3 regions of the Streptomyces sp. GbtcB7 genome follow, and region 1 is predicted to be linked to each of the others. Evidence: riboswitches for the same ligand, from Rfam matches in the RefSeq annotation. Region 1 holds a riboswitch; each other region holds the start of a gene.
The links. Region 1 has a riboswitch for cyclic di-AMP ahead of KVT44_RS37700 (M23 family metallopeptidase). Riboswitches for the same ligand answer to the same signal wherever they lie in the genome.
Positions count from the first base shown of each region.

Region 1 (4,367 bases):
TGGTCCGCGGCATTGCGGAAGTCGAAGATCGTGTGCAGCCCGAGAGAGGAGAGGAACGCGGCGTCCTCCTCCGTGGCGTGCGCGAGATGACCACTGCGGAACAGCCGTCCGTAGCGCACCCGCCGGCCGTCCACGGTGGGCAGGCCGCCCACGTCTCGGAAGTTGCGCACTCCGGCCAGCTCCGGCTCGGTCGACGGGACCTGCTGCGTCACGGGGGCTCCTCCCATTGGACCGCCGGCGCTGCTCGGCGACGCTCGCCGACGGGAATCGCGCTTTCGACGATACGACATGGGTTCCTCAGGCAATGAAGTTGTCCACAGCCGTTGCCTCCCGGGTGAGACGCCGTTGATGATGTTGGTGATTGAGTGCGGCTGTTCGAATCTGTGAGGGTTTGATGATCGAAATCGGCGAAGATGGTCGTACGTGGCTTCTTTCGGGTCCCACGAGCAGCTACGCACTACGGCTGACCGACCTCGACGAACTGCTCCATCTCCACTGGGGGCCACGGATCACCCTCGCCGACGCCGAGTCGCTGGCCGCCCTGCCCGGCCCGCCGTACCGGCCCTTCGAGTCCCGGCTCGACGGGCGCGAGGAGTACCCCGTCGAGGGCGGCCCCCGCTTCGTACGCCCGGCGCTGTCCGTGCGGACGCGGGAGCGGCGCGGCACCGAATGGCGTTTCGAGGCGTACGAGGCCGGCGGTGACGAACTGCGGCTGCGCTTCGCGGACGACGGGCTCGGCATCACCCTGCACTACCGGATGCGCGGCCACGTCGTCGAGCGCTGGGTGACCCTGGCCAACGAAGGACCTTCCCTGGAGTTGCTGCGCGCGGACTCCGCGACCTGGACGCTGCCCGAGCGCGACGGTTGGCGCCTCTCCCAGCTGCACGGGCGGTGGGCGGCCGAGTCCCGGCTCGCGCGCTCCCCCCTCACCTACGGTGAGAAGGTCATCGGCAGCCGCCGCGGGCACACCGGGCACCAGCACCTGCCGTGGGTCGCGCTGGACAGCGGGGCGAGTGAGGAGAGCGGCGAGGTCTACGGGTGCGCGCTCGGCTGGTCGGGCTCGTGGCGCATCTGCGTGGCCCAACTCCCCGACGCGCGCGTGCAGATCTCCGGGGGCGCGGGGTACGACGACTCCGGACTGTTGCGTCTGGAGCCGGGGGAGTCGTTCACCACCCCCGTCTTCGCGGGGCTGTGGAGCGACGGCGGCTTCGGCGCGGCGAGCCGGACATGGCACGCGTACCAGCGGGCGTTCGTGATCCCGGACGCGGACCAGGACCGGCCGGTGCTCTTCAACTCCTGGGAGGCCACCCACTTCGACATCTCCGAGGAACGGCAGCGGGAGCTGGCCCGGCGGGCCGCGGAGATGGGCGTCGAGCTGTTCGTCGTCGACGACGGCTGGTTCGGCGCACGGACGAGCGACCGCGCCGGGCTCGGCGACTGGACCCCCAACCCGGACCGCTTCCCGCAGGGGCTGAAGCCGCTCGCCGACGACGTGCACGCGCTCGGCATGCAGTTCGGGATCTGGGTCGAGCCGGAGATGGTCAATCCGGACAGCGAGCTGTACCGCGCGCACCCCGACTGGGTGCAGTTCCAGCCGGGGCGGACCAGGACGGAGTTCCGCAACCAGCTCGTACTCAACCTCGCCCGTCCGGATGTCCAGGAGTACCTGTGGGAGCAGCTCGACACTCTGCTCTCGAGCGCCCCGATCGACTATGTGAAGTGGGACTTCAACCGCTGCTTCACGGACGCCGGTTGGCCTGGTGAGCCGTACCCGCAGAAGCTGTGGGTCGAGCACGTGGAGGCCCTGTACGGGCTCCTGGACCGGCTGCGCGCCGAGCACCCCGGGGTCGCCTTCGAGTCCTGCTCGGGCGGCGGCGGCCGGATCGACCTCGGCGTCATGGCGCGTACGGACCAGGTGTGGACCTCCGACAACACCGACCCGCTCGACCGGCTCGCCATCCAACACGGCTTCAGCCAGATCCACCCGGCCCGGATCATGGCCGCCTGGGTCACGGACAGTCCGAACGCGCAGCTCAACGGTCGGATCAGCTCGCTGCGCTTCCGGTTCGTGAGCGCCATGGCCGGGGTACTCGGGGTCGGCGGTGACCTGGCCGACTGGAGCGAGGCGGAGCTCGTCGAGGCGCGGGAGTGGGTGGACCTCTACAAGGAGATCAGGCCGGTCGTGCAGCGCGGCGACCTCTACCGGCTGCGACCTCCGGAGGGCGCGCTGAGCGCCGTGCAGTACGTCCACGGCGACGAGACCGTCGTCCTCGCCCTGCTCCAGGCGCAGCGTCACGGCGAGCCGGTCGCCCCGCTCCGGTTGCGCGGGCTCGATCCGAGCGCGGCGTACGAATGCCGTGAAACGGGCGAAGTGCACCGAGGTGCGGTGCTGTTGCATCACGGGCTGCGGACGGGGCTGCGCGGGGACTTCGATGCGACAGTTATCCGACTGCGTCGCATGTGAGCGTTCTGTCCTTATTGATGCCTTAATTCCAACTGGCCCTGGAATGAGGGACCGTGGTGTGACGTGCGTGAGCAGCGTCATATTCGTGACGATGCGTTGCGGGCCCGCTTTCTCGATCCGCCCGAATTTCCGGGCGGATTGAGAGGCGGGGGAGATCATTGTCCACGGAGGGTGACCGGAATTCCGGCATGGATCAAGAAAGGCACGCGCACGGAAAAGCCACATGGTTGGCGATGCGCCCCCATCTCGCTTACGTTCGCCCTCAATCCGGACGGACGCCCAATCCTGCCGCCGCCCGGTATCCGCACACCCACCGGTAACCGGCAGGAGCGGGGGACCCACAGGTACCACGCCTGTTCCGGTCTCCGGAACGGCTAGGGGTATAGCCGCGCAGCAGCGTGGCCGGGCATCTCCAGCCCGCACCCGACAGCTCACCTCGCAGGCGCCGGAGAGGAATTCTTCATGCCCGCGAAGGGTAAGCACCGCCGACCCAAGTCCCAGCGTTTCTCCCGCTCGATCGCCGTGGCCGGAACCGGTGGGGCCGCGCTCGCGCTGCCGCTGATGGGGGCCGCCGGTGCCCATGCCGTGACGCCTACGGCCGCGGTTTCGTCCACTCCGGAAAAGACCGCGACTATTTCCGGCGCGACGGTTTCTCAAAAGTCCGCGACGGTTTCGGAAAAGACCGCGACGACCTCCACGGCCTCGACGAAGACCTATTCGGTGAAGGTCGGCGACTGGCTCGCCAAGATCGCCGAGCGGCAGCACCTCAGCGGCGGCTGGCAGAAGCTCTACTCCGACAATCGCCAGGCCATCGGCAGCGACCCCTCGCTGATCCACCCCGGCCTGAAGCTCACGATCGGCGAGAGGGCCGCGTCGACCGACGACGCCAAGCCGTCGACCAAGCCGTCCACGCAGTCGTCCGCCAAGACGTCCACGCGGTCGTCGGCGCAGTCGGCCACCGAGTCGTCCGGCGCGGCGGACGCGCCCAAGACCCAGGCCGCCGCGCCCCGGGCCACCGCCGCCACCAACACCGGTTACACCCTGCCGGTAGAGGGCGCCACCATCGGCACCGGCTACAAGGTCGCCGGCAGTATGTGGTCCAGCGGCTACCACACCGGCGTGGACTTCGTGGTCCCGACCGGCACCACCGTCAAGGCCGTAGCCGCCGGCACCGTCGTATCGGCCGGCTGGGGCGGCGCGTACGGCAACCAGGTCGTCATCCAGCACGCCGACGGCCGGTACTCGCAGTACGCCCACCTGTCCGCCCTGTCCGTCTCGGCGGGCCAGACCGTGACCGAGGGCCAGCAGATCGGCCTCTCCGGCGCGACCGGCAACGTCACCGGTCCGCACCTGCACTTCGAGATCCGCACCACCCCGAACTACGGCTCGGACGTGGACCCGGTCGCGTACCTGCGCTCGCACGGTGTCGCCGTCGGCTGACGCCCGCCGCGCCTCTCACGTCTTCGAGGGCCGGACCCCGCGATCGCGGGGTCCGGCCCTCGGTTTTTTCTCCACGCGTCCCGGCGTGGTCCTTTCATGATCGGCACATTGCGGTCTTGTGGCACCGGCGCACGAGGTCTCGACACGGTGCGAGAGTGACTCCACAGTGATCTCCGTAAGCGCTTTCCATGCCTTCGGCGGCGGCATCGCGGCCGTCGTCGCCACCGCAAGGAGCACGCCATCGTGAGACCTCGAAGACTCGGCGTCGTCACCGCCGCCGCGCTGCTGGCCGGTCCGGTCGCCGCGCCCTCGCACGCCGCCGAACAGCATCCGCCGCCGCGCCGGATCGTGGAGAACCTGGACCGCGGCCTGGTCGCCGTCTCCTCGGGCAAGGGCACCCTCCTGAGCTGGCGGTTACTCGGCACGGAGTACGCGAGGTACGGGGACGCGATCGCGTTCAACG
Region 1 is NZ_JAGXJM010000028.1:139,910-144,276, forward strand. Features, by position in the region: gene KVT44_RS37690 (tyrosine-protein phosphatase) at 1-212, opposite strand, end outside; gene KVT44_RS37695 (alpha-galactosidase) at 395-2,464, shown strand; cyclic di-AMP (ydaO/yuaA leader) riboswitch at 2,766-2,924, shown strand; gene KVT44_RS37700 (M23 family metallopeptidase) at 2,927-3,904, shown strand; gene KVT44_RS37705 (hypothetical protein) at 4,148-4,367, shown strand, end outside.

Region 2 (4,367 bases), on a different contig from region 1:
CCTCCGTGACCCCGATCGCGTACGCGCTGCGGGGCGCACCGGTGCTGGTGCGCTCCCCTCAGCACACGGGCGTGGACGCGGGCCGCTTCCGCCCCGTCGGGAACGACGCGGACCTGCCGCCGAACCAGCGGGAGGAGGACGCGAGGTCGGCCTGCTTCGAGTTCGAGGTCCCGGGGGAGACCTGGATCCTGGGGCGCCCCAGGGTCCGCCTCCGTCTGACGTCCCACTCCCCCTGGGGCCAGGTGATCGCCCGGGTGTGCGACGTCGCTGCCGACGGTTCCTCGACGCTGGTGACCCGGGGTGCTCTGAACCTGTCAGCGCGCTACGGCCCCAACCAGGCGGTCTCCTGGAAACCGGGCTCTACGGAGGACGTGGTTTTCGACCTGACCGCCATCGGCTACGCGTTCCCGTCCGGCCACCGCATCCGGCTCTCCTTGTCCTCCGCCTACTGGCCGTGGATCTGGCCCCAGCCGGGCTCGGCGGCGGGGTTCATCCTGGACCCGGCGGGCAGTTCCCTCGAACTTCCGGTGCGAGCAAGGGAGTCGGACCCGAGGATCACCTTCGAGGAGCCGGAGCAGTCCGAACCCCTGGGAGTGACGTCCCCGGCCACCCTTGACGAGCCCCGCCCCGAACGCCTGGTCGCCCGTGACGTGGCGAGGGGCGAGTGGCGTTTGGAGGTCGACCCCCGCCAGGACGGCACCCGTGTCCACCCGGACGGCCTCGAATGCACGGAGGACGCCCGGGACACGTACACCATCGACGAGTGGGACCCGCTCTCCGCCCGTACCCGCTCGACGAGGTCGATCCGTCTGCACCGCCCGGAGCTGCCCTGGGACGCACGGGTCGAGACACGCTCCGAACTCGGCTGCGACGACCGGGAGTTCATCACCTCGAACGAGCTGATCTGCAAGGACGGCAACGAGGTGGTCTTCCATCGGACGTGGGAGAGAAGAATCCCCCGGACGGCGGACTGGAGGCCCGACGGCGGCATGGGCAACCCTGAGGAGCATGGCGCGGACCGGTGAGTTCCTGATGGCCCTGGACGAGGGGATGCTCGCGTACTTCCGCGAGATGGCCGACGAGATGGTCACGCGTTTCGGGATTCCCCGGGCCGAGGCGGTGGCGAGGATCAACAGGGCTTACGCGGGGCAGGAGTTCGGGCTCTACCCGGACCTGATGTGCCACGAACTCCCCGAATACTGGGCCTACGGCCTCTACTTCAAGCCCAACACCGGCCGGCTCCCCGACGACGACCCCGACACGGACCAGTCCGTGTGGGAGGTACGCCCGGCTCCGCCCGCGGGCTCACCGGCCTGGACACTCGAAGCCTGATGTCCGTTTTGCCGCCAGTGCCGCTTTATTTCTGCTTGGTCGCGTGAATTGGGTCACTCCCATGCGGAGTGGGCTCTTTATCCCCTCTTGACGACTCCCCCTTTGCATAAGGCAAGTTGAGCGTCACGTTCCGGATTAATCGGGCATTTTCGCCCTCATATTGCGCAGGTGAAAGCGATCTACACCGGGAAATGAGGGCTTGTTCCGGACATGTGCTCTCGCATACGTTCACGTCGATCCGGACGGACCGCCCAATCCTGCCGCCGACCGGAATATCCCAGCCACCCACACACACGCACGGCAGGAGCGGGGGACCCAGGTAAGCCGCCGATCCGGACACCGGAACGGCTAGGGGTGAAGTCGCACACACCGTGCGGCCGGGCAGCTCCCGCCCGAACCCGACAGCTCACTTCGCAGGCGCCGGAGAGGAATTCGCCATGTCCGCACGAGGCAAGCACCGCAGCTTCAAGATCCACAGCATGCTCACTCGGGGCATCCTCGCCGCGGGAATGGGCGGAGTCGCACTCGCCCTTCCGCTCGTGGGCGCGACCTGCGCGCAGGCCGCCACGGCCACCACCACCGATGTCCAGCTCATCACGTACAAGGTGGTCGCGGGCGACACCCTGGCCAAGATCGCGCAGAAGTACCCCAAGAGCGGCGGCGCGGCGAAGCTGTACGCCGCCAACCGCGCGGTCATAGGCCCCGACCCGACGACGCTCCGTCCGGGCCTCACCCTGACCGTGGGCACCAAAACCGTCCAAATCCCCACCAAGGCGAAGACGGCGCCCACCACCTCGAAGACGTACGCGAACAACCTCGACGGATGGATCAAGCACTCGCTGGACGTCATGGCCCGCGCCAAGATCCCCGGCACCTACAACGGCATCCACCGCAATGTCATGCGCGAGTCCTCCGGAAACCCCCTGGCCATCAACAACTGGGACTCCAACGCCAAGGCCGGCATCCCCTCCAAGGGCCTGCTCCAAGTCATCGACCCGACGTTCAAGGCCTACCACGTGCCGGGCACGTCGATGAACATCTACGACCCGGTCGCGAACATCACGGCGGCCTGCAACTACGCGGCGGCGAAGTACGGCTCGATCGACAACGTCAACGGGCCCTACTGACAGGACTGGTGGGGCTGGTTGGACCGGTAGGGCTGGTACGACTGCCGGGGCTGATGCGGTTGATGAGGTCGGAGAGACTCGGAGAGCTGCCGGGACGCACCGGGCTCTCCGGACTCCCGGAACCGATCCGACCGGCACGGGAACAGCCGCTCCAGCACCACCGCGATCCCGTCGCCCTCGTTCGACAGCGTCACCTCGTCGGCCACCGCCTTCAGCTCCGGATGGGCGTTGGCCATGGCGACACCCCGGGCGGCCCAGTCGAACATGGGGATGTCGTTGGGCATGTCGCCGAAGGCGATGGTGGCGGCGGGAGTGAGACCGAGGTGGGCGGCGGCGAGCGCCAGACCGGTCGCCTTGGTCACGCCGCATGGCTGGAGTTCGACGGTCCCCGGCCCCGACATGGTGACGGTGGCCAACGAGCCCACCACACCCCGGGCCGCCGAGGCCAACTCGTCGTCGGACAGCGACGGGTGACGGAGCAACACCTTGCTGATCGGCTCCGTCCACAGGTCGTCGCGGTGACGCACCCGTACCGCCGGAAGCGTCGGATGCGGCATCACGTACCCCGGCTCGATGAGCGTCAGCCCGTCCACGCCGTCCTGGTCCACCGCGGCGTAGAGCAGCCCGACCTCCGCCTCGATCTTGCCGAGCGCGGTCTCCGCGAGTTCCCTGTCCAGGGTCACCGACCACAGCAGTCGGTCCGCCGCCGCGTCGTACAGCTGCGCCCCCTGCCCGCACACCGCCAGCCCCGCGCCGCCGAGTTCGTCGAGCAACGGTCGTACTCTCGGCGCCGGGCGCCCTGTCACGACCAGGTGTCGGGCGCCCGCCTCGGCCACCCTCTCCAACGCGGCCCGGGACCGGTCGGAGAGGGTGTCGTCGCCGCGGAGCAGCGTTCCGTCCAGGTCAGTGGCGATAAGTGAATATGCAGTCGGAGCGGCCATGATCCGAAGAATACGGATCGAACGACTCGTCGGCCCGGCGTGAACCGGACGACGTCCGGTATCCCGTCAGCAACGCCGTTCACCGTACGGGGCGTACCGGGCGTACAAAGTGCACGTCCGCCCCCGCCCACCGATGCGGACGGTACGAAAAGACTCCGAGCGGAATGTCACTCCAGAGGATGACGCGGCTGCGGTGACTGTGGCCGCCTGAGCCCAACACGAGCTCCGACGCGGCGGGTTGGGCCCCGCTCACGGCGTGGCCCACCAGTCACCGACCCCTCCGGCCGTACTGGCCCCGGTCACCTCACCCGTGCGCGCTCGCCAAGTGCTTGGCCAGCCGCGGCGAAGCGAACTCCGTACCGCACACGAACCGCATCACCGGCCCGTACGAAGCCGCCGCCGGCAACCCCGTGAAGTACAGCCCGGGCACCGAGGAGCAGTACCCCGCACCGAGCTTGGGAGTGCCGCGGCTCACCGCGAGCGCCGTACGCAACTCGTGTCCCAGGAAGTCCATCGCGGCGATGTCGACGCGATAACCGGTCGCCGCGATGACATGGTCGGCGGCGAGCTCCTCGCTCCGGCCGCCCAGGGTCTGCACGGAGAGGACCGGACGCCCGTCGGAGACGTCGGCGCGAACGATCCCGGAGACCTCGCTGACCTCGACCTTGCCCTCGAAGCGGTCGCGCAGCCACCACGCCCCGAGGGGGCCGAGCACCCGGCGGACCAGGTAGTGCCGGGCCTCGGCGGGCAGATAGCGGTAGGGGTGCGGGTAGTAGCTGAGCGCCCACAGGGACCAGGCGCGTCCGAAGGGCGACTCGGGACGCAACTTCGGCTGCTTCCAGGGCGGTGCGCCGAAGGCGACCCTGCCCCGTCCCCGGGACACCACCCGCACCTGCGCGCCCGCCTCCGCCGCGAGCGCCGCCGTCTCCAGCGCGGACTGGCCCGCGCCGACGACGATCAGTTCCTT
Region 2 is NZ_JAGXJM010000013.1:159,097-163,463, reverse strand. Features, by position in the region: gene KVT44_RS22465 (CocE/NonD family hydrolase) at 1-1,025, shown strand, start outside; gene KVT44_RS22460 (hypothetical protein) at 1,009-1,332, shown strand; cyclic di-AMP (ydaO/yuaA leader) riboswitch at 1,605-1,765, shown strand; gene KVT44_RS22455 (transglycosylase SLT domain-containing protein) at 1,770-2,459, shown strand; partial or broken gene KVT44_RS22450 (HAD family hydrolase) at 2,597-3,400, opposite strand; gene KVT44_RS22445 (FAD-dependent oxidoreductase) at 3,705-4,367, opposite strand, start outside.
Region 2: another riboswitch for cyclic di-AMP. It lies ahead of KVT44_RS22455 (transglycosylase SLT domain-containing protein); the one in region 1 lies ahead of KVT44_RS37700 (M23 family metallopeptidase).

Region 3 (4,367 bases), on a different contig from region 1:
TACCGTGTGGATGATCCGGGAGCGCCCCGACGTCTCCAGTTTGCGGCGCAGATAGCTGACGAAGGTGTCCACCGCGTCGGTGCGCACCTCGAAGTCGTAGCCCCATACGCGATCGAGGAGCTGGTCCCGGCTGAGCACGATGCCGGCGTTGCGGGCGAGGAAGTGGAGGAGTTCGAACTCGCGGCGGGTCAGTTCCACCGGCCGCCCGTCGAGGCTCACCCTGCGGGCGGCGGGATCCAGGAGCAGCCCGCCGGCCCGTACGGTGCCGCTGTCCCGTGGCGGCCTGCGCCGCAGCAGTGCCTCCAGCCGCAGGACCAGCTCCTGCAGGGCGAAGGGCTTGACGAGGTAGTCGTCGCCGCCCGCCTGCAGGCCCGCGATCCGGTCGGCGGTCTCGTCGAGTGCGGAGAGCATCAGCACGGGTACGTCGTTGTCCTCGTCCCGCAGTGCCCTGCACACCTCGATGCCGCTGAGGTCGGGCATCGAGATGTCCAGCACGATCACATCCGGCGGCGTCCGCCGGGCCACCGCCAGGGCCGGTCGGCCCCCGTCGGCCAGATCCACGGTGAATCCGCCGAGCCTCAGGCCCCGCTCCAGCGAGCGGCGGATCGCCGCGTCGTCGTCCACGACCAGGACACGGCCGCGCTGCCCACTCATCACCACTGTCCCTCCCCGCCACACCCCGGCGTACTGCCGGGGCCCGCCGCCGCCCATCGTGCATCAGCCACGACGGTCCCGGCCCCGAGGGGTGGACCAAGGGTTCGGTGAGAACCGTTCGGACCGGCCCCGGTCGGCGCGGGCCCGGCGGAGCGTGGCGGTTGCGCGGGGCCTGACCCGACGGTTGCATACGACTGTGTCGTCGATGGCCGACCCCGCACACAGCCGACGACCCGCCGAACCAGGCCTCCGTGCGGCCGGGCCCACCAGGGCCGGACTTCTACGACGTCCGTGGAGGAGCGATGGGTGTGGACACGAGCGCGCAGGTCGGCCACGGGAAACGGTGGGCGGCCAGGGCCGCGCTGGTCGCGGCGGCGCTGGCGGTGCTGCTGCCGCTCGGTTACGGAGGCGTGGACGGCGTACTGCTGCTCTTTGCCGCGCTCCTCGGCGTGGCCGTCACGGCGGCGGCGCTGTGGTGGGCGCTGACCCGGCGCGGCCCGCTCCGTTGGGTGGCGGCCGTGCTGGCGGCCGTCGCGCCCGGCGCCGTGCTCACCCTGTTCGCCGTGGCCGGGCTGCTCTGGGCCGTTCCCGTGTCCCTGGCACTGTGGACCGTGGCCGTCTGGAGCGGCCGGTACGCCCTGCGGAGCGACCGGACGCGCGCCCCGCGCCCGAAGGAACGCAGGGCACCACCGCCGCGGCGCCCCTTCCTCCTCATGAACCCGCACTCCGGCGGCGGCAAGGTGGCGAAGTTCGGACTGCGGGAGAAGGCGGAGCGGCTCGGCGCGCAGGTCGTGCTCCTCGACCCGGACAAGCACCAGGACGTCACCGCGCTGGCCCGGGCCGCCGTCGCGGACGGCGCGGATCTGCTGGGCGTCGCCGGCGGTGACGGTACCCAGGCGCTGGTCGCGGCCGTCGCCGCCGAACACGGTCTGCCGTTCCTGGTGGTCTGCGCCGGCACCCGCAATCACTTCGCCATGGACCTCGGCCTCGACCGCGACGACCCGGCCACCTGTCTGGACGCCCTCACCGACGGCGTCGAACTCCGCGTGGACCTCGGCTTCGCCGGCCGCCACCCGTTCGTCAACAACGCCTCCTTCGGCGCGTACGCGGCGGTCGTGCAGAGCCCCGCGTACCGCGACGACAAGATCGGCACCATCCTGGACCTCCTGCCCGACCTGCTCACCCGCCAGCGCGGGCCGCGACTGACCGCCCGCGCCGGCGACACGACGCTCGACGCCCCGCAGGCCGTACTGGTGAGCAACAACCCCTACCGCACCAACGATCCGGCCGGTCTCGGCCGCCGCGAACGGCTCGACTCCGGGCTGCTCGGTGTCCTCGGCATCACGGTGGACAGCGCGGCCGAGGCCGCCGCGCTCGTACTGGACCCCGCGCCGGACGGACTCGCGGTCCTGACCACCCGTGAGGTGGTCATCGACGCCGACCGCGCGGAGATCGAGGCCGGCATCGACGGCGAGGCCCTGGTCCTGCCCGCCCCGGTCCACTGCCGCGTCGAACCCGGCGCCCTGCGCGTCCGCGTCCCCAAGGAACGGCCCGGTGTGCCGGAGGCCCAACCCCCTTTGGACTGGCGCCGATTGCGCACGCTCGCGGCGACCATGGGGCGAACAGCGGTCGTACGACATCCTGGTCGTGGCCGGGACACGTAGACGAAGGTCACAATTACATATCGGACAGTTCGCGCTCCAATCTTCACACCAGGCACACAAATTGGCTAAGTTGGCGGTAGGCCGCACGACTCCCTCCGGCGAACCTCGCCGGGTCGCGCGACCTCCGCCGAATCCGGTGCCCCCGTGGCAACAGGAACCGGGACCCAACCGACCTTGGGGTGAATCGGCCCAACTGCCCGATCGGGCAAGGGCCGTAGGGCATGCCTTCCGGAATCTTCCGCCCGAACCCGACAGCCGGCCCGGTAGGCGGAGTACGGAAGGAGTACGGCTCCCATGGCGCCGGAACGAACCCCGCGCCCCGGAGGCAACAGCCTCCCTGGCATGCCCGACTCCGCACGCGCGACGGCCGCCCTCAGTGGCGCGGACGGTCCGAGCCGCGAGGAGGTGCAGCAGCGGATCAGCTCCCTCTACGACCAGGCCGAGAACGCCGTCGGGTTCGTCAACGGGACCCGCGCGATGACCACGGGGAGCCGAAGCCGCGTCAACCCGGCGCCGGAAACCGCGCGCAGGCGCCGCGACCCCGCCCTCGACGACATCACCAAGACCTGGTTCGACGCGGCGCGCACGCAGCTGGGTCCGTCCGCGCCGGCCAGGCTGCCGGCCGACCGGATGCCGAACCGCCCGGCCGAGGCGCGGCCCACGGGCCCGGCGAAGCGGCCGGAGGACGGGCTCACCAACCGTGGGCGGGAGTTGACCGCCCGCCCCGTTCTTGAGTTGACCGCGGGCCCCTCCGCCGAGGCGGCCGCCGGGCCCGTGGCCGAGTTGACGGGCAGGGCCGTCGCCGCGCTGCCGGCCGCGCCGGAGCCTGCGCCGCAACCCGCGCAGGAGGCCGCCACGGCCCTGCTGCCCGCGCTGCCCGCCGGACCGGGGCAGTCCTCGTTGAAGACGTCCAAGGAGAAGATCCAGCGCAAGCTGGCGCTGGCCCGTGAGTTGGTGTCCAAGCACGCCGCACGGTGGAACCCCGGGCCCGCGGCGATCGAGTCACGTCCGGCCGAGGGTGTCTGGCCCACCCCGGAGGACCAGGCTCGCCGGCAGGCCGCGGAGGAATGGCAGCGACAGCAGTCGACCGCTCTCGGCCCGGACATGTCCCTCGGCACCGGGATGCCTCTCGGCGCGGACATGTCCATGGGTACGGGGATGCCGCTCGGCGCGGACATGTCCCTCGGCGCGGGGATGCCCCTGGTCGCGGGCATGCCTCCCGGCGCGGACATGTCCCTCGGCAGAGGCGTACCGCCGGCCACGGACATGTCCATGGGTGCGGGGATGCTCCTCGGTGCCGACATGTCCCTCGGCGCGGGGATGCCCCTGGCCGCGGGCATGCCCGTAGGCACCGGCGCCTACACCGGCGCGGTCAACACGGCCGTCGGCGCGGTCGGCGCCGCGGAGTCGGCGTACGGCGGGAAGGCCGCCAAGGCCCTCGCCTTCGCCCGCGAGCAGATCGGCAAGCCGTGCGTCTGGGGCGCGACCGGGCCGGACTCGTACGACTCCGCCAGCCTCGTCCAGGCCGCCTGGAGGGCCGCCGGGGTCGCACTCCCGCGCACCGTGCACGGGCAGGCGACCGCCGGTGCGGCGATTCCCCTGACCGACATCCAGTTCGGCGACCTGATCTTCTTCTACGACAACGTCAGCCACGTCGGCTTCTACACCGGCAACGGCATGATGATCCACGCCCCCAGCCCGGGTGCCTCGATACGCGAAGAGTCCATCTTCTTCGCCGGACAGAAGGCGATCCACAGCGCGCTGCGCCCGGCGTGACGGATGCAGCGACGTCTCCAGCGCCTCAAAGCACACATAAGGCACTGGAACGGCCAAAGTTCCGCAATAGGGGATGTACGTGATCCACGCGGGCCTCGCCGCCCGACCGGCCACCTGCGCTGACCATACTGGGAGGCCACGCCGCCTCCCACCGCAAAGTGACTCATGCCCAAGCCCTCCACCGCCCGCGCCACCGCTCCGGAAACCGTCTGGCTGGCCGGCGGGCGCCACGTCGGGCCCGCCCCGCAGGAGATCCTCAGGGAGAACCTGCGG
Region 3 is NZ_JAGXJM010000006.1:323,182-327,548, forward strand. Features, by position in the region: gene KVT44_RS13365 (response regulator transcription factor) at 1-654, opposite strand, end outside; gene KVT44_RS13370 (diacylglycerol kinase family protein) at 957-2,318, shown strand; cyclic di-AMP (ydaO/yuaA leader) riboswitch at 2,434-2,604, shown strand; gene KVT44_RS13375 (C40 family peptidase) at 2,661-4,094, shown strand; gene KVT44_RS13380 (hypothetical protein) at 4,260-4,367, shown strand, end outside.
Region 3: another riboswitch for cyclic di-AMP. It lies ahead of KVT44_RS13375 (C40 family peptidase); the one in region 1 lies ahead of KVT44_RS37700 (M23 family metallopeptidase).